Regions from separate parts of the Ferdinandcohnia sp. Marseille-Q9671 genome, predicted to be linked through region 1. Evidence: riboswitches for the same ligand, from Rfam matches in the RefSeq annotation. Region 1 holds a riboswitch; each other region holds the start of a gene.
What was found. A riboswitch is a leader RNA that binds a small molecule or an ion and turns the genes downstream of it on or off. The one in region 1 is predicted to bind thiamine pyrophosphate.
Positions count from the first base shown of each region.

Region 1 (6,321 bases):
GCTCATTACGATAGCTACCAATCTATATATTGACCAACTTCGTAAAAAGAAACGGGAAAAAAATTACCAGGACCAGGAGCAGGCATTACGTAAAATGAAGTGGCAGTTTGAAAACCAATCGGAGGACTGGAATGATGTTCTTGCAGCGCTTGGAAGGCTTTCGGATGAAATTCGAATTCCAATCGTATTGAAGCATTATTACGGATACTCGTATGAAGAAATAGCAGATATGTTACAAATTGCTCTTGGTACTGTTAAATCTAGAATTTATAATGGGATACAAACAGTAAGAAAGGAGTTGAGACCAAATGAAGAAAAACAAGCTCATTCTACTAAAAGACAAACAACTACATGAAGAAGATACAGATACCATTAAAGAAATAAATGAGGCTTTCACTAAAATTGATAACAATTATTCGGTTTTCACTCCTGATTTGCGAGATTTTGAACAAATGGTTGTGGTTGAACAGCAAAGACAGAGGAAAAAGTTTAGACGGGATTTGACAATCTTTATTTTAATCGCACTATTTATGATAACGGTTCTTATTACATCGTTTTTCCAGATTCCTGTTGTATTTGTGATTATCCAGGGAATCGCAACAATAAGCCTGCCTATCTATAGTTACATTCGCTACCGAAACCAGGTGGTACGAACATGAAAGAGTATGATATCAAATTCTGGATTGTCATTGTTTTAATTTTACTTATTCAGAGCTTTTGGTTGTTTTTAGATGCAAGAAGGCGCGGGCATAACTACTGGTTTTGGGGGATTTGGGGCTTAATTCAAACACCAATGCCAATTGTTTTTTATCTGATTTTCGCAAGAAAAATTTATCGACGTAAAGCAGGTAGGAATTAATGAGGAGCATAGCGAAATATATTGTATTGACCATAGCTGTAGTAGGACAAATTATTGGACTAGTGTATTTGTTCATTGATATTAAGCGGGCTATTACGTTTTATTCTTTTTACATGGTTGCCATTGTTCTATTATTTGCATTATTAGTTTGGGACAGAAAACGAGAAAAAGAGGAGGATGACCAAAATGATTATCGTGACTACTGATTTTGTACCTGGAAAAGAAGTGAAAGAACTAAAAGGATTTGTAAGAGGAGGTACGGTTCAGTCCAAGCATATAGGTAGAGACATTATGGCAGGACTGAAAACGATTGTTGGGGGAGAGATTTCAGATTACACTGAAATGCTAGAGGAAGCTCGTCAAAAGGCTATTGGCCGTATGGTTGAGGATGCTAAGGCAAAAGGTGCAAATGCAGTTATTGGGATGCGACTACAAACCTCAGCGGTCATGCAAAATGCGTCAGAAATTATTGCGTATGGTACGGCTGTGTATGTAGAATAACCACCTTTTTAAAATGTAGATTTAAATAAAAAGCTTGAAAATGTAAACTATCATGTTATGATTACAATTAAGAAAATTCAATAAGTATGTTTTTTCCGCTAGGGGTGCCTTTAAAAAAAGGTAAATGTCTGCAACTGTTCTTATCTTAATGAACATAGTTAAAATGACATTTATCCAAAGGCTGAGATCGAGGATTGATTAGTCATGACCTTGAGACTCTTAGAACCTGATCTGGTTGACACCAGCGTAGGGAAGTGGATAATGGGTCTCTTTTTTTAGTATGATAATTTCCCAAAACCACCTTCTTTACGCTGCGGGCGAGAAGGTGGTTTTTCTTTGTCAAAAAAAAACGGGAGGTAAGGTAATGTTATTTTCAGAAAGAATTCGCAAAGAGGCAAATCCAATTTGGGAGGCAAGCTTTGAACATCCGTTTGTAAAGGGAATTGGAGATGGCTCATTATCAATTGAATCGTTTCGCTATTATGTCATGCAGGATGCTTATTATCTAACTCATTTTGCAAAAGTTCAAGCAATAGGTGCAGCAAAAGCAGGGGATTTACATACGACGAATCGACTTGCGATTCATGCACAAGGAACCTATGAGGCAGAACTTGCTCTTCATAGAAGCTTTTCAGAGAGACTAGGTATCACTGAGGAAGAGAAGCGAAACTTTAAGCCTGCACCTACAGCGTATGCTTACACGTCACATATGTACAGAGCAGCATACAATGGGCATTTAGGAGATGTTATCGCAGCCATTTTACCTTGTTATTGGCTATATTATGAAATTGGCGAGAGACTACAAGAGTGCAAACCAGACGAACCTATCTATCAAGAATGGATTGCTGCATATGGGGGCGATTGGTTTAAAGACCTTGTAGAAGAACAAATTCATAGATTAAATGAGATAGCTGAAAAAGTAACGGAGGAAGACCGTGAAAGAATGAAAGAACATTTTCTGATTAGTAGTCAATACGAATATTCTTTCTGGGAAATGGCTTACCGTTTAGAATGTTGGCCAGTAGAAACGAAATTACATATTTCAAGTGTTCAAGGGTTGGAGAAACACTTATGAGACAAGGGCTAAAACTATCCGATATTCTGGTAACCATTGTAATTGCGATCGCTTTTGGAGTTATTTATATCCTATGGGGTTCCTTGTACTACCTTGTAAAACCACTAGGGCTACATGCTGATCAATTTTTGTATGGGATGTGGTTTATTGCAGCGACAGTTGCGTATTTAGTCATTCGTAAACCAGGAGTTGCACTTTTGGCTGAGATTGCTGCTGCTTCAGGAGAGTTTATTTTAGGGTCACCTTGGGGCCTAACAGTTCTTATCTATGGTGTTGTTCAGGGATTGTTTGCTGAAATGGTATTTATGGCTTTTCGTTACAAGAGATTTAATATTGCTGTGGTAGTACTAGCAGCTTTATCCTCCTGTTTAGGGTCAATCATTATGGATTTTGCTTATGGTGAAATTGGGGATTTAGCTGCATGGAATCTAACATTATTCCTGGTAGCTAGATTTTTAGGTTCTATTTTGTTTGCAGGTATCTTCGCATACTACCTTGTAAAGGTCTTAGAAATGACGGGAGTGACAAACCTTGTGCGCCCAGTAGCTAGTAGCGAGTATGATGCACTTGATCAACAATAAAAGGGTGTAGAGAATGAAACCTATTACTTATGTCGAGAACCTTCGATTAAAATTTCCAGGAGATGAGTCATTATTGTTTAAGGACCTATCCTGTTTTATCAGGGAGGGGGAGAAGGTTTTACTTCTTGGACCTTCGGGATGTGGAAAGTCTACACTCCTTCAAGTGTTGAGTGGGATTATTCCAAACTCTCAAGAAGTACCGATGAAAGCGGATGGATTACAAGTTCCCCCTACCTGGGGCTATGTTTTTCAGGATCCAGATTCTCAGTTCTGTATGCCTTATGTAGATGAGGAACTTGCTTTTGTTCTTGAGAATCTCCAAATTCCTCGGGAACAGATGGATGAGCGTATACAGAAGCTGTTACATCAAGTTGGTCTAGACTTTGAGAATGTTCACACAAAAATCCAAGCGTTATCTGGTGGTATGAAACAGCGGTTAGCCATTGCCTCGGTACTAGCATTAGACCCTGATGTTCTTTTTTTGGATGAGCCAACTGCAATGTTGGATCCAGAGGGGACAAAGGCAATTTGGGAAGTAATGAAAGAGGTAGGATATAATAAAACGTTGATTATCGTGGAGCATAAGCTTGAACATGTTCTCGAGTTAATTGACCAGATCATTCTATTTAATGAGGCAGGAGAAATAATTGTTAATGGATATAAGGAAGAAGTTTTATCCGATTATAAGAATACAATGCGAGAGCAAGGGATATGGTATCCGGGTGTTTGGGAAGAGTTTGTTACTAATAATGAGTGGTGGAAAGAGTATGAACCAAAAAAGGAAAGCAATCTTCCAGAATTAAGCATTAAACACTTTAAGGGATATAGGGAGAAACAAGAGAAAATTTATGTTGATGATGCTACCATAGAACCAGGAGAATGGATTGTTGTAAAAGGTGAAAATGGTGCTGGAAAAAGTACGTTATTACATTCCCTTATGCAGTTTATTAAAACAACCGGTCACTATGAATTACAAGGGAAATCTATCAAAAATGGAAAAATGCTCAATAAAATAATGACTTTTGTTTTCCAAAATCCAGAACTTCAATTTGTATCTAACTCGGTCTATGAAGAAATAGCGTACACGCTTCGAATAGATAAGATAAACCATAGAGAAGTAACTGAAAAGGTAGAGGAGCTACTAGAAAATTTTCATCTTACAAAGCATAGAGAAAAGCACCCTTATCAGCTGTCGATGGGGCAAAAAAGAAGATTAAGTGTTGCTGCCTCATTAATAAGGGGCCAACATATCATTTTACTGGATGAGCCTACATTTGGGCTTGATTCTAAGAATACATTTGCGCTTCTTACCTTAATAGAAAAGTATAGACAAAATAATGCGTCAATTATTATGGTAAGCCATGATCAAAAAATTGAGCAGTATTTTGCAACTAGAGTTTGGACCATTGAAAATGGGAAGTTAACCCATGATGAGGCGACTAGAAGAAAAATAGGTGGAGAGATGAGTTACCTTGTAACGAACTAATGGAGGAAAACTGTCATGCAATTTGAACTTCCAAGTAAGGAAACGTGGCTTTATCGGATTAATCCCAGCGTAAAACTACTAGTTTTACTTAGCCTATGTATAGCTATATTATTCACAGATGATCTTACTTTTACTATCAATGTATCTATTGTAGTATTTCTATTATTTTTTTGTTTCACTGGTCATCCTTTTATAAGGATAACCTTGCTCTCTCTACCATTTGTATTTATATTTCTTTCAACATCGACCTCAATGATCCTCTTTGGCAGTGGTGACATAATCTGGTATGAGTGGGGACTTATTCGAATTACAGAGGAAAGTTTCTATAGAGGTTTATTAGTTGGATTTCGAGCGATAATCTTTGCGGGGCTAGGCTTGACGTTTGCTTTAACTACTCGCCCAGTTTTTCTCTTTTATTCTCTTATGCAACAAATAAAGTTGCCTCCAAAATATGCGTATAGCTTTATGGCGGGATTACGGTTAATTCCTATTATGATTGAGGAATTCCAAACCATACAAAATGCGTTGAGAGTTCGAGGGGTTGAACATCAAAATGGTAGTAGATCTCTTTTTTTAAAGTTGAAAGCTTATTCAATTCCCTTGCTTTCCCAGAGTATCAGACGAGCTCATCGGATTGCAATTGCGATGGAGGCGAAGCGCTTTTCAAATCATAGCAAACGAACATTTTACTACGAATTTACATTTTCTAAACACGATATTCATTTTATCCTATATTTTGTACTATTACTTGGTATAGGGTATCTTACTTCCTTATTTTTTCCATATGTTTAGAAAATTGTTCAAAGCTCTTAACTCGAAATAACGGTACTTCAATGATGGTACCATGGTGTGATACTATATTTTTAGGATTATATGACAGAAGGGATCATTTATTGGAAGTTTGACCAAATGTCGCATATGGAAGGAATGATTATTAATTGAGTGAACGCTATTCTCGTCAAGAACTCTTTACCCCAATTGGAGCTAAGGGGCAACAGAAAATACGAAATAAGCATGTTCTTATTGTAGGTGCGGGGGCGTTAGGTACAGGAAGTGCCGAGGGACTTGTTCGTGCAGGAATAGGAAAAATAACAATTGTAGATCGTGACTATGTCGAATGGACGAATTTACAAAGGCAGCAATTATATAGTGAAGCAGATGCAATGAATCGTTTGCCAAAGGCGATTGCTGCGAAAAATCGTTTAGAGGAACTTAATTCTGAGGTTGATATTCAAGCGGTCATTATGGATGTTTCGGTTCAAGATATTGAAAACATGGTTACAGATGTAGATCTCATTATTGATGCAACCGACAATTTTGAGACTAGAATGCTTTTGAATGATGTATCACAAAAATTTAGTATCCCATGGATTTATGGGGCGTGTGTTGGAAGCTACGGTATTAGTTATGCCATATTACCAGGGAAAACACCTTGTCTACATTGTCTGTTAGAAACTGTTCCTATTGGTGGACTTACTTGTGATACTGTCGGAATTATTAGTCCAGCCGTACAAATGGTGGTGGCCTATCAGATAACTGAGGCATTAAAATTACTCGTTGAAGATTATGACTCACTACGGAATACACTTGTTTCGTTTGATTTGTGGAAAAATCAGCATACAGCTATTAAAGTTGATAAAGTGAAAAAGACAGGCTGTCTGTCATGTGGCGATGAACCAACCTATCCTTACTTATCTTATGAAAATCAAACAAAATCAGCTGTATTATGTGGTAGGGATTCTGTTCAAATTCGACCAAGTGAAAGAATTGAGCGGGATCTAGACCGACTTGAAGAACTCCTGCTTGCACAAGGAGCTAA
Region 1 is NZ_CDRJTA010000004.1:151,687-158,007, forward strand. It holds gene sigY (RNA polymerase sigma factor SigY) at 1-355, shown strand, start outside; gene ACWNMY_RS16030 (YxlC family protein) at 309-659, shown strand; gene ACWNMY_RS16035 (sigmaY antisigma factor component) at 656-859, shown strand; gene ACWNMY_RS16040 (hypothetical protein) at 859-1,065, shown strand; gene ACWNMY_RS16045 (YbjQ family protein) at 1,046-1,360, shown strand; TPP riboswitch at 1,451-1,630, shown strand; gene tenA (thiaminase II) at 1,725-2,435, shown strand; gene ACWNMY_RS16055 (ECF transporter S component) at 2,432-3,016, shown strand; gene ACWNMY_RS16060 (ABC transporter ATP-binding protein) at 3,030-4,502, shown strand; gene ACWNMY_RS16065 (energy-coupling factor transporter transmembrane component T family protein) at 4,518-5,294, shown strand; gene ACWNMY_RS16070 (thiazole biosynthesis adenylyltransferase ThiF) at 5,441-6,321, shown strand, end outside.

Region 2 (6,321 bases), 1.2 Mb from region 1:
TTATGTGTAGCGTTCATTTAGGAGTGCCTTACTGCAAACGCAAACCCGTCAAGAAGTCACCAGCCCAGTTGTGGGACTGCTCGCGACTGCATAGTCTTTTTCTTCAATTCTCCCCGCTTCAAATCCTAGTCTCCCTGCTTTTATTGCCAACTTCATTGCCTCTGCCATTTTAACAGGATCTTTTGCACCTGATACCGCTGTATTTAGTAACACTCCATCTGCACCTAGCTCCATCGCGAATGCAGCATCTTTAGGAGAACCAATACCCGCATCAATGATTACCGGAATGGACGACTGCTCAATGATAAACTTTAAGTTAAGTGGATTGATAAGTCCCTTGCCAGAACCAATTGGTGATGCAGCTGGCATAACAGCATGTACTCCAAGTTCTTCAAGACGTCTAGCTAACACAACGTCATCGGACGTATAAGGTAAAACAATAAATCCTTCTTCCAATAATAGTTCTGAAGCTTTTAATGTTTCAATAGGGTCTGGTAAAAGTGTGCGATCATCACCAATGACTTCAACCTTAATCATGTCACATAGTCCAGAAGCTTTTGCCAATCTCGCAATCCGAACAGCCTCCTCCGCTGTTTTCGCACCTGCTGTATTAGGAAGAAGCGTATATGAAGTCAAGTCCAGTTGTTCTAAAAAATTTGGTTGTTCTTCAGAAAAAATATTCATTCTTCTAACCGCAAATGTTAAAATCTCTGATTCCGATACTTCCACCGCTTTTTTCTGAATTTCAAACGAAGGATATTTACCAGTTCCTAATAAAAGTCTAGATTGAAACGTACGATTTGCAATTTGTAACATACTTCATCCTCCTCCTACAAAATGAATGATTTCAACAACATCCCCATGTGAGAGACTTATTGTTTGATAGTCTTCTTTCATGACAATTTCCTTGTTGACCTCAACGATGACAATACGGTTTTCTACCTGATAATGTGAAAGTAATTGTTCAACCGTCGTGACTCCCTCTTGAAGGTCAACGCGGTTTCCATTTAGAATAATTGACATTTTTTTCACCTGCTTACTGTTAGTGGTTTCTGGCGGTCGATTTTAAAGGCCTCCACCCATTCGTTTTTTATTTTTCTTTTGAGTATCAAATCTCGTATCATTTGTCCTGTTGCAGGAGCGAGTAGGATCCCATTACGGAAATGCCCTGTAGCAAATAAAATTCCTTCATCTTCCGGATGGTGTCCTATGTATGGTTTTTGATCAAATGTTTGCGGACGTAATCCTGCCCAGAATGAATCAATTTTCATATCTGCAATAGTTGGAAGCATCATTTTTGCCTTTGCAATAAGGGTGTCGATTCCATCCAGACTAACTCTTTCATTCCAATCATTTTCTTTCATGGTAGCTCCAATCACCAGTTTTCCGTTAGTTCTTGGTACAATATAGTAGCCATCATGAAAGATTGTATGTTTTAATGTTGCTTTCTCATCTAGTACAGAGATGCATTCTCCTTTTACAGGATTTACTTGATGGTCTAACCCAAGTTGCTTAAAAAATGGCGTGCTCCAAACCCCACTGGCAACCACTACTTGCTTGGCTTCAACTCTACTAGTTGCAGTGTGAATCAAGAAGCCATTCCCTTTTTTCTGAATTTCGAATACGGGTGTATATTCGAAAAGAGAAGCCCCTCGTATCTGAGCACTTTTGGCAAATGCCTGACAAACAGAGCTCGGCATCACATTGACATCTTCTTCAATATAAGCTGCTCCTGCTAGATTGGAAGAAACAGAAGGTTCCATCTCCCAAACTTCCTCTTTATCGAGCCATTTTACAGTAGGTTGTGACAGGATAGTCTGAAGTCCATTTCTATCAGATTCATTGTAGACAAGCTTTAAAATACCACCTTTTTTGTATCCGATATCAATACCACTTAGGTGATACAGTTCATCTTTCAATTCCGAGTATGCATATTGACTGCTCCTAGCAAATGGGAAAAATACATCAACATCTCCATCACATTCAGAGTGAGCCCCAAGCATACCACCGGCTGCACTTGTCGATTTGGAACCAATTTGATTGCTTTCAAATATTGCTACCTTCATGTTTTCTTTTGCTAGATAATAAGCAATGGAGCAACCTATAATTCCACCACCAATTATGACTACATCATATGATTGATTCATGATTTATCGCCTCATAATACTGTTTAGTTGAATAGGATGGTTTTTGTGCGGAAAAAATCCCCGACATGACAGCAATGCCATCTGCTTTCGCTTCTCGTACCTTATATATGTTTTTTAAGTTGATACCCCCAATTGCATAAACAGGGATGCGTAGCTTCTCTTTCATTTCAAGAACGGGCTGTGTACCATTTGGAGTCTTTCCTTTCTTACTAGAAGTCTCAAAACAATGGCCATATAAAACATAATCGGCTCCATCCCTTTCCGCCTTCTTAGCTCCCTCAACAGAATGAACAGAGCGTCCTACTTTTATATGAGAAAAACGTTGTTTTACCATTTTTACAGGAAGACCGTTCTCTGGTAGATGGATAGTAGGGATACTCATTAACAAAGCAATATCCAATCGGTCATTTAGGATAATTTTCTCTTTTTCCACACCACCCTCTTCCAAATACTGTAGTAAGGTAATCATTTCTTGAGCTGTTTTTGTCTTTTCACGTATTTGAACTCTGTCGATGGTATTCTTTATTTCAATAATCATGGATGCAAGATTACGTACAGATCGTGTATCATCTGTCACTGCCATTAGCTTCACATTACTCGCTCCTTAAAAAGGCAATTGCTATCTACCAATCTCCTAGTTTCAAACAGATTTCGTATTTTTCTCCATAAAAAAACCACTCTTCTACATAGAAAAGTGGTTTGGTTTACTAATTGTTTACATGCAAACAAGTACAAACAATCGCTACTTTCCTACGCAGGTTCTAACCTGTTCAGGTTTTGAGGGTTTAAAAGTAACTACTTTATTCTCAGCCCTTATCAAGGGATCCCCTAGTACATAACTATTTAGTTGATTGACTATTCTGAGTTCAATTGTCATTCTAATACAATAATTGGAATGTTTCAAGTAATTTCATATAATTATTTTTACTATTATCATATAATACACAAAAATAACAGAGTGACAAGATCGTCTCTCTGTTATTTACTAATTAGGAAGTTTTATTTTGCTGTCTGCGCTGTGCGGTCTTGTAATTGATGTACCGAAACCTCGCCCCAGCTTAAATCCTTCACTCGGTATGTTTCGATTAATTCCTCATCCAACTCAATTCCTAGACCAGGCACGTTTCGATTTGGTACATGTAGATACCCATCTTGATAGGTAATTCTATTTTTCACAACATCACCGATGTACAGCTCTGGACCTGTTGGATCTGATGTATAATTCATATTTACGAGATTTGCTCCCAAATGTGCCATTGATGCTGTTCCGATTGATAATTCCTGAGTAGTCCCAAGAATGACGCTTTTTCCAGCAACATCTGCAACTGCTGCGGCACGTTTTGCTGCCGTTAACCCACCAATAAATACAGGTGAAATGTTAAATATATCAACAGAATCATGTTTGATCATTTCGTATTGCTGTCTTGTACTCCACACATGTTCACTTATAGGATAATCCGTTCTCATGCGAATGTGGTGGAAGCCTTCATGGTCGTTTGCTTGTGCTGGACTTTCAATCATTTCTAGACCAAGATCATACTTACTTAATCGTTTCACAGCCTTTAACGCTGTCTTCCAATCTAGTAGATGACTGAAATCGAGTGACTTTACTTTCACTCTGTCCCCAAATTCACTTTGTACAGCAGCTAAGAATGCTTCGTCTGCATCAAGATTTTTCCCTACATATAGGCGGAACACATCAAAACCTTGCTGAAGGCGCTTTCGAACGACTTTTAGATTCTCCTCTACTTCCTCCATGAATCTCATGCGGAAAATCGGGTAGCACACCTTAAATTTCTCTCTAATTCTACCACCTAGCATATCAGCAACGGAAATCCCAAGATATTTTGCACATAGATCATACAGCGCCACATCTACCCCATTACGAATAAAGCTTCCCTTTTCATAATAATACATTGCCTCTGGGAAGTTCCCTTGTAACTCTTTGTTAAGCTTCATAATATCAAATGGATTTTCTCCAACGAGGATTGATTTCAACACATTCGTTAAATCCTCCACATCTGGTGCGTAGCGTGGTAAATGGGAGAAATCCGACATCTCCCCAATTCCCACAATTCCTTCATCTGAGAAGATTTTTATGATTACATGCTTATTGACAAATCCTGTATGACGCGGAACGCCAACTACGGTTAACGTAAGATCTGTAATTTTCATCTATCATCATCCTATTCTGAGTAATTTTATGTATTAAACTGGTGTAATCGTTACTGTTTTAATAGAAGTAAAGAATTCCTTCGCAGCTTCACCTTGTTCTCTTGAATGTGAGCTAGATTGTTTCATTCCACCAAATGGTGCTTGTAGTTCTACACCTGCACTTTCACCATTCACCTTGATTAACCCAGCATCTATTTCATTAATGTACGTAAATGCTTTTCCGATATCACGTGTAAATAACGAGGCAGATAATCCAAACCTATTATCGTTGGCTAATTGTAGCGCCTCTTCTAGACTAGTAACCTTAAATAAACATAGCACAGGTCCGAAAATTTCTTCTTGAGCAATGGCACTCTTGTTGTCAACATTCTCGAACACAGTAGGCTCTACAAAATAACCTTTTCTGAATTCGATGTCTTCGGGAACCTTTCCTCCTGTTAATAGAGTTGCACCCGATTTTTTACCTTCTTCTATATAATCCAAGACAGTATCACGCTGAGATTTAGAGGCAAGTGGCCCCATATACGTAGATTCAAGTAACCCAGAACCGATTTTGATAGCTGAAACTTTTTCTAAAACCTTTGCTTTAAATTCGTCGTATACCGCTTCTTGTATATACGCCCTACTGGTAGCTGTACATTTTTGTCCAGTATGTTTCATGGCCCCACTTACCGTCAATTCTGCTGCAAGTTCCAAATCGGCATCATCCAGGATAATGGCAGGGTTCTTTCCACCCATTTCTAATTGATACTTAGCTCCTCTTTCAATACAACTCATTGCAACCTTTTTTCCAATCTCATTTGAACCTGTAAAGCTGATTGCATGTACGTCCGGATGATTGAGTAGTCTTTCTCCTACGACTGATCCCTTACCTGTAACAATGTTTACAACACCATTTGGAAATTCTGCTTCTGCAAAGGCTTCCATAATTTTAATAGCGGTTATAGCTGTTTCTGATGCAGGCTTCAAAACGACGGTATTTCCATATACAAGTGCAGGAGCCAGTTTCCAAATTGGGATTGCAATCGGGAAATTCCATGGCGAAATAATTCCAACGACTCCAACGGGCACTCTTGTTGTAAATAAGAGATTCTGACTTCCTCCAGATGGGATGTTGTCACCTATTTTGCGGTATCCCTCTTGGGCGTAGTAGCGTAAAATTTGAACAGCTCGTGTAACCTCACCCTTCGTCTCAGCTAAGGTTTTCCCCATTTCCAATGTTGCTGTTTTCGCAATATCCTCCAACTTCTTTTCTAAAATGTCAGCCGTTTTATGTAAATAGTTCCCTCTTTCTAGTGCGGAGAGATTCTTCCAGGCTGGAAACGCATTTTTAGCGGATTGAACAGCACTGTCCAAATCGGCTTCTGTCGAACTTGGATAAAGTCCTACATTTTCTGCGAAGGCTGCTGGATTTTTACTTTCAAGTGTTTCCCCATTACTGGATTGACTCCAGCTTCCATTAATGAAATTATCATAGACTTGGTTCATTTACGATCATCTCCCCCTTCGTAACAAGTTGCGATGTAAATCCCCAGGAATCAAGGAGATCTCGTACTTCTTTTCGATCGTGTTCATTAAGCGAGGAAACCGGCTGTCTTGTAATCCCCGCGTTTAATCCGATGAGCTCCATTGCTTCTTTAATGACAACCACATTATTTCCGTTATTGTATTTTGCGCGAAGATTTTCGAATGGAACAACCTCTTTCCAAATCTTCCATGTTTTCTCGAGATTATTTGATTGTAAGGCTTCTAACATTTCAAATGATTTTTCAGGGTATAAATTGACGAGTCCGGAAGTGTAGCCTACTGCGCCGGCTTGGAAGAAAAATGGCGCCCATTTTTCAGCAGTTCCACAAACCCAGGCAATATTGTGTTCGGATGAAACGGATTGTACAGTGTTAGCAAATCTAGGGAGGTTATTTACAGCATATTTTACTGCAACGAGTTTTTCTAAGGGGGCTAGTTTGATAAGTACATCGTCACTTAAGTTTGGATCTTT
Region 2 is NZ_CDRJTA010000004.1:1,328,107-1,334,427, forward strand. It holds gene ACWNMY_RS21750 (thiazole synthase) at 49-816, opposite strand; gene thiS (sulfur carrier protein ThiS) at 820-1,023, opposite strand; gene thiO (glycine oxidase ThiO) at 1,029-2,147, opposite strand; gene ACWNMY_RS21765 (thiamine phosphate synthase) at 2,131-2,730, opposite strand; TPP riboswitch at 2,878-2,987, opposite strand; gene ACWNMY_RS21770 (mandelate racemase/muconate lactonizing enzyme family protein) at 3,147-4,322, opposite strand; gene gucD (alpha-ketoglutaric semialdehyde dehydrogenase GucD) at 4,356-5,810, opposite strand; gene ACWNMY_RS21780 (dihydrodipicolinate synthase family protein) at 5,794-6,321, opposite strand, start outside.
Region 2: another riboswitch for thiamine pyrophosphate. It lies ahead of ACWNMY_RS21765 (thiamine phosphate synthase); the one in region 1 lies ahead of tenA (thiaminase II).

Region 3 (6,321 bases), 1.1 Mb from region 1:
AAGTTCATTTATGAAGGACAAAACAAAGGAGTAAATTTTGTTGGTCGAGCTATGCTAAAACTCAGTAGCCAGAATGCGAACAATCATGTTGTAAAAGAATTCATGGAACGAGTACGTGACGAAGCACTAACAAATTGATTCTCATTAAAAATATTTTTATTCGTATGCACATATTCGGTTTCCCATCATATACTACCTATTGTGTGAGAAAATAGTTAGAAGGGAAGTAAAGAACATGAGCAACCAGATTAAAACACCTATTACCAATGATTACAAGGATCAAGACGGCTACAAAATTATCGAAGTAAACATCGCTAATCCAACAGAAAACCTCTATGCTGTCGTAACTCCTATCAAAATGCAGTAGTCATATAATAGAAATACTATCTTTTCAACGTAATGTTACATAGAAAGGATAGTATTTTTTATTTTCTTTTTATTCTGCCATTTCCTAAACCATATGTTTCCAAAATATAGTAATATAGAAGTAGGAATTTTGATCTTTTCGATACCACTTTAGGAGGAACGTATGAGAGTAGCTGCAGGGATATTCATCGTTTTATCAGTCGGTTTTATTGGATTTATCGCAACGATTTTTTCGGCTCTATCAAGGAACGCTGAATTTTATGTACCTTTTACCATCATCAGTACGATTGGAGTCATCATCTTTCTTAATCTAGCAATCTTTGGACAAGTAAAGAAAAAGATTCCAAAGATTGTATCACTATTATTTTTTGCTCTATGCTTACTATCTATAATTACTTTTAACGGATACCAAGCCTATGTAAATAGTCTTGAAGTAGTAAGCACACAAGATGTTGATTTAACAGAGTACCAACCTTTTACTGAAAATACAAAAGCTGTTTCATTAGAAGAGCCTTCTACATTTAAAATAAAGGATAACCTGCCAACGATTGATGGTGCGACTGCTCTTTATCCAGTTTATTCAGCTTTTGTGCAAGCCGTCTATCCTGAAAAGGAATACCCACTATACGACAGCGAAGTGGTATCTAGTCAAACGAGCGAGGCTTTTGGGCGCTTGCTGAATGGGGATGTCGATCTTATATTTATGGCACACCCTTCAGATAATCAAATGAGGAGTGCTGAAGCACAAGGAATCGACCTACATTTAACACCAATCGGCAGAGAAGCTTTTGTTTTCTTTGTCCATTCAAAAAATCCCATAAGTAGCTTAACAGTTGGACAGATTCAAGGTATTTACTCTGGGCATATTACAAATTGGAATGAAGTTGGAGGAAAAGATGAAGAGATTCGTGCATTTCAACGTCCTGAAGGAAGCGGTAGTCAATCTGCTTTACTCCGTATTATGAATGGTCTCTCACTCATGGAACCTCCTTCTGAAGATATTGTATCTGCTATGGGTGGCATTATAACCGAAACAACGAATTATCAAAACAGAACAAATGCAATCGGATTTTCTTTCAGACATTTTTCGCAGAATATGGTTCAAAATGGTAAAATTAAAAATATAGCGGTTGAAGGTATTCTACCCACTAAGGAGAACATTCAAAACGAAACCTATCCATTTGTAGATCAATTCTATGCAATCACTGCTAAAACTGATAATCCACATATAGAGGCATTTCTTACCTGGATGACATCTGAACAAGGTCAGGAAATTGTTGAAAAGACTGGATATGTACCATTGAACTAGATTGTATGTAAAAGGATGTTAGATAATGAATGAGATAACGTATTTAACTGCATTATTTGAAGAGAATCGGTACATTGAAAATGCAGGACCCATGCAAAAATATATGAAAAACCATTTTCCGTTCCTAGGTATTAAAACACCAGTAAGACGGAAATTGATGCGTGACTTTTACGCCGAAACAGGGATTGTAAAACAGGAGTTTCAACAGGAACTTGTAGAGCAATTATGGAGGAAGGAAGAACGGGAATATCAGTATGCTGCGTTGGATTATTTAGTGAGGTCATTAAAGAAGCTTACTTCCTCGCATCTACCATTTATCGAAGAGCTTATCACAACTAAATCATGGTGGGACACTGTTGACGTTTTATCTCCACATATAGTCGGGAAGATTGGGAGGGAAACGCCTCAAGTCATTACCGAAACAATTAATGAGTGGGCATATAGTAATCATTTATGGCTAATACGTTCCTCGATTCTGTTTCAGCTAAAATACAAAGAAGAAACAAACGAAACCATTTTATATCACTACATAACTGCGAATGCTTCCAGTAAAGAGTTTTTCATCCAAAAAGCTATTGGCTGGGCATTACGGGAATACTCCAAAACAAGTCCTGACTCGGTACGAGCTTTTATTCAAGAAAATACGTTACCAAAGTTAAGTATCAGAGAAGGTAGCAAGTACATATAAGAAGGTTGAGTTATTATCCCCGACTGTTTGAGAGCGCTTGTCAGACAAGGCGCGAAGCCGATCGAAGACGCGAATAGAAGTTGCCTTCATGAGCGAGGTAAGCAGCGCCGTTTTGCGAGCGTTTGTCAACAGTCTAAAGACCAAATCAGTTTTGATTTGGTCTTTCATCATTCACTGTTAAAATAGTATACTTTCCTTGTTTAAAAAGATAGGTAATATCATAGGTCTCCCCATTCTTAAATACAGCGCAAAAATCTTCCACCTCTTTTTTATCTTCACTAAAAAATTGATAAACAGAGTACGGATCATTGACATTACAGCTGTATTTTCCATCGCTATTTTTGTCAGAAGACACGGACGTTTCTTGAACAATAATCGATGTGTCTTTTTCATAGGAAGGACGAAGCTTTCCAGATACCATTGTTCCGACAATAAGGAAAATTCCTATTACACTTAGCATAATAGCTTTTTTATGTTCCATTTTCACAAAAAACATAAAGATTCCGCAACCAAGTGCACCAATACCTACTGCAAACAAGGCCACCATTACATAAAAGAACTTATTTACACTCCTTTTATAGTACGAAAATTCGAACAGTTTCTTTAATAATACCATATTATGGGTACTAGCTCTTTACAATTAATTATGAAAGGTCTATGATTATAGAAAGAATATTCGCAAACTACTAGGGGTGCCCGGTTGGGCTGAGAGAAAAACGGACGTTTTTTAACCCTTTGGACCTGATCCGGGTAATACCGGCGGAGGAAAGTAGAGAGTAAGATGTCCATTTTTCTTGCTAACTAACTAAGCCAGGTCCATTTTATGTGGATCTGGCTTTTTTGCGGTTTCTTTTTATCTACTAAATTAGGAGGATACCATAATGAAGCTACATAATCAGATTGTATTGGTAACGGGCGGGGCTCGTGGATTAGGAAAGGAAATTGTAAAAGCTTTTGCAAATGAAGGTGCAAAGGTTGTAATTAACTACTATCAAAGTGAAGAGAATGCAATGTTATTGCAAGAAGAGATTGGGGAGCAAGCTTTAGCCATTCAAGGAGATATTCGAAATCGAAAGGATGTCCAACACATTTTCGTTCAAGCGAAGGAACACTTTGATCAGCCCATTACAACAGTTGTCAACAATGCGTTGATTGATTTTCGTTTTGACCCGATTGGCAGGAAAAATGCGGAAGCAATTTCGTGGGAGGATTATCACATACAGCTTGAAGGCGCAATTCGAGGAGCATTACATACTACACAAGCTGCACTTCCAGACATGAAGGAGAACCACTTTGGAAGAATTATTACAATAGGAACAAATCTTGTCCAAAATCCAGTTGTTGCCTATCACGATTACAATACAAGTAAAGCAGCCTTATTAGGGTTTACTCGTAGCATGGCAAAGGATTTAGGAGCTTTTGGCATTAACGTAAATATGATTTCAGGGGGATTACTACAAACAACCGATGCAAGCTCAGCGACTTCTGAAGAAGTATTTCAATTAATCAAGGATTCTACTCCACTTCAAAAGGTGACAACACCTGAAGATGTCGCAAATGCGGTGCTTTTCTTTGCATCACCTTGGAGTTCAGGGATAACTGGTCAAAATCTTGTCGTTGATGGTGGACTCGTAATGGATTAATACATAGAAAGGGGGACTTAGCTTGAATAAAACATTAAAATTGACACTCACTGCCATGTTTGTGGCTATCGGAACAATTACAAGTCACTTATTTTCGATTCCGATTGGATTTACCAAGGTTTTTCCGATGCAACATTTCATCAATGTATTATCAGCAGTTATACTTGGGCCAGCCTATGCTGTTCTGCAAGCATTCTCAGTAGCGCTTCTCCGTAACATGTTAGGTACAGGTTCCTTGTTTGCGTTCCCTGGGAGCATGATCGGAGCCTTTTTAGCAGCTTATTTGTACTCAAAAACAAAAAAGGCGTCAATGGCTATGACTGGTGAAATTGTCGGAACAGGGCTTCTAGGAGCAATGGCTTGTTATCCAATCGCGACTCTAATCTTAGGGCAAGATGCCGCATTATTTGGGTTCGTTCCATCTTTCATTTTTAGTTCACTAGTCGGATCAATATTTGGTTTTGTGATTGTAGGAATTGTGTTAAAGAACTCAGCTTTTAAAACGTTTCAAGAACGTAATTTGTAACATGCGAAATAGACTAAAGCCCAACGGTTTAGTCTATTTTTTATCAAATCATTACACCTGCGATAATATAAAAAACAATAGCTATGACTCCACCCACTGCAGAGAGTCTTAGTTTGTATTGAGCATAATCGACAAGATCCATATCTAAGATGGAGGCAGTGGTAATGGTCGTATCGCCCAACGGTGAGGTCAATGCCCCAAACGCACCGCTTGCAAAAACCGCACCCACGGTTAATGGAATGGAAGCTCCAGTAGATAAGGCTAGGGCAATTCCTAATGGCATAAATAGCCCCCAGGTTCCCCACGAAGAACCAATAAAATAACCAACTACTGAACCTATCAAGAAAATGGTAGCAGGTGTTAAGAATCCTGGTAAAAACGAGCCTAATGTTGAACTAATAAATTCTGAAAATCCAAGCTCTTCAGCAGATAATGTGAGTGCCCAAATCAGGATGAGCAGGCTAATCGCTTGCATCATTTGATTTCCACCATCATAGAAATGATACATGATTTCGTTTAATTTTTGCCTTCTGACTACATAAAACACAAATGTGAATATCAAGGTGATGAAAACTGCCAAAAGCATCACAAAGGTTGCATCCGCCATAGAAAATGCTTCAAAAACCGTCTGCGCGCCAAGTGATGTTCCATCCTCCCATAAGAGATAAAGTGACAATCCTAATAGCAAAAATACAGGCACTATTAAATTCCACGGCTGCGCTTTTACCATTGACAGCTCTTTCTTGATCCCCATTCGGTGAAACTCATGCTCTTCTTCCTCTAGATCAACCTGGTTATTCGATTGGTTCGCTGTTTTAGACGGCCAAAAGGTTTGAATTATACCAATCAGTAACATGACAATTGCATAAAAATTAAACAAGATACTCAATAAAAACACTTGATATGGTGACATACCTAAATCAAGTTCTCTAATGCCACCCTCAACAAGTGACACCATAAACCCAACAAAAGCTGTTGCAACTGGTAGCAGCACAATGACTGACTCCGTTGAAATATCTAATGTCATTCCAACCTTTTGTTTCGATAGATTCATTTTTTTAATTAATGTTTTTATAATAGGACCTATCATCATAATCCGAAACATCGGCATCATAAAGGTGAAAGGGAGGGTAAGCCAGATTAAACCAAGTAAGCCTCGCTCTGATTTTATCTTTGTTCCTATCCATTCCGTAAAACCTTTAATGCCTCCTGCAATATTCATCATTCCAACTAAACCGCCAAATACATAAAGGAAACTGACGATCTTAATATTGGTCGAATCTGATAAAGTTGTGACCACATACGTAACAGACTGTTGTGTGCCACTTAATATATCAGACGTAACAAGAATTGATCCAACAAGGAGCCCAATTACAAGACCCGGTAAAATATCCTTGAGCCAAATAGCAAATAGAATCACAATCAGAAAGGGTATCAAAGACAGCCATGTATGTTCCAATCCTAAATCCTCCACTTCAAAAAAAACTCTATCTAGGTAGTATGACCAATTTTAGGGGTGAGTATTTGAAAAGGAAGGATGGAGTGATTTTTTCAAGTGCGATTGGATGAACTACTAATCGTTTTTTTAATGATATAAAAAGATAGAGACGTGTTCATTTTCATCAATCGTCCCAAGTAGAATTTCATTAAGTGTGACATGGTTATAGGTGGTTGATATTTTTTGTAACAGCCATTCTTCACTTTTGCCCAGCTGTTGTAACTCGTTATAATCGATTTTCCTTTCTTTAACTACTGTTTTCGGATACTGAAACGTTTTAACAGGTTTCTC
Region 3 is NZ_CDRJTA010000004.1:1,217,302-1,223,622, reverse strand. It holds gene ACWNMY_RS21245 (SRPBCC family protein) at 1-138, shown strand, start outside; gene ACWNMY_RS21240 (hypothetical protein) at 236-367, shown strand; gene ACWNMY_RS21235 (PstS family phosphate ABC transporter substrate-binding protein) at 530-1,675, shown strand; gene ACWNMY_RS21230 (DNA alkylation repair protein) at 1,701-2,363, shown strand; gene ACWNMY_RS21225 (hypothetical protein) at 2,509-2,901, opposite strand; TPP riboswitch at 3,042-3,148, shown strand; gene ACWNMY_RS21220 (3-oxoacyl-ACP reductase) at 3,245-4,006, shown strand; gene thiW (energy coupling factor transporter S component ThiW) at 4,029-4,532, shown strand; gene ACWNMY_RS21210 (Na+/H+ antiporter NhaC family protein) at 4,576-5,991, opposite strand; gene ACWNMY_RS21205 (DUF421 domain-containing protein) at 6,118-6,321, opposite strand, start outside.
Region 3: another riboswitch for thiamine pyrophosphate. It lies ahead of ACWNMY_RS21220 (3-oxoacyl-ACP reductase); the one in region 1 lies ahead of tenA (thiaminase II).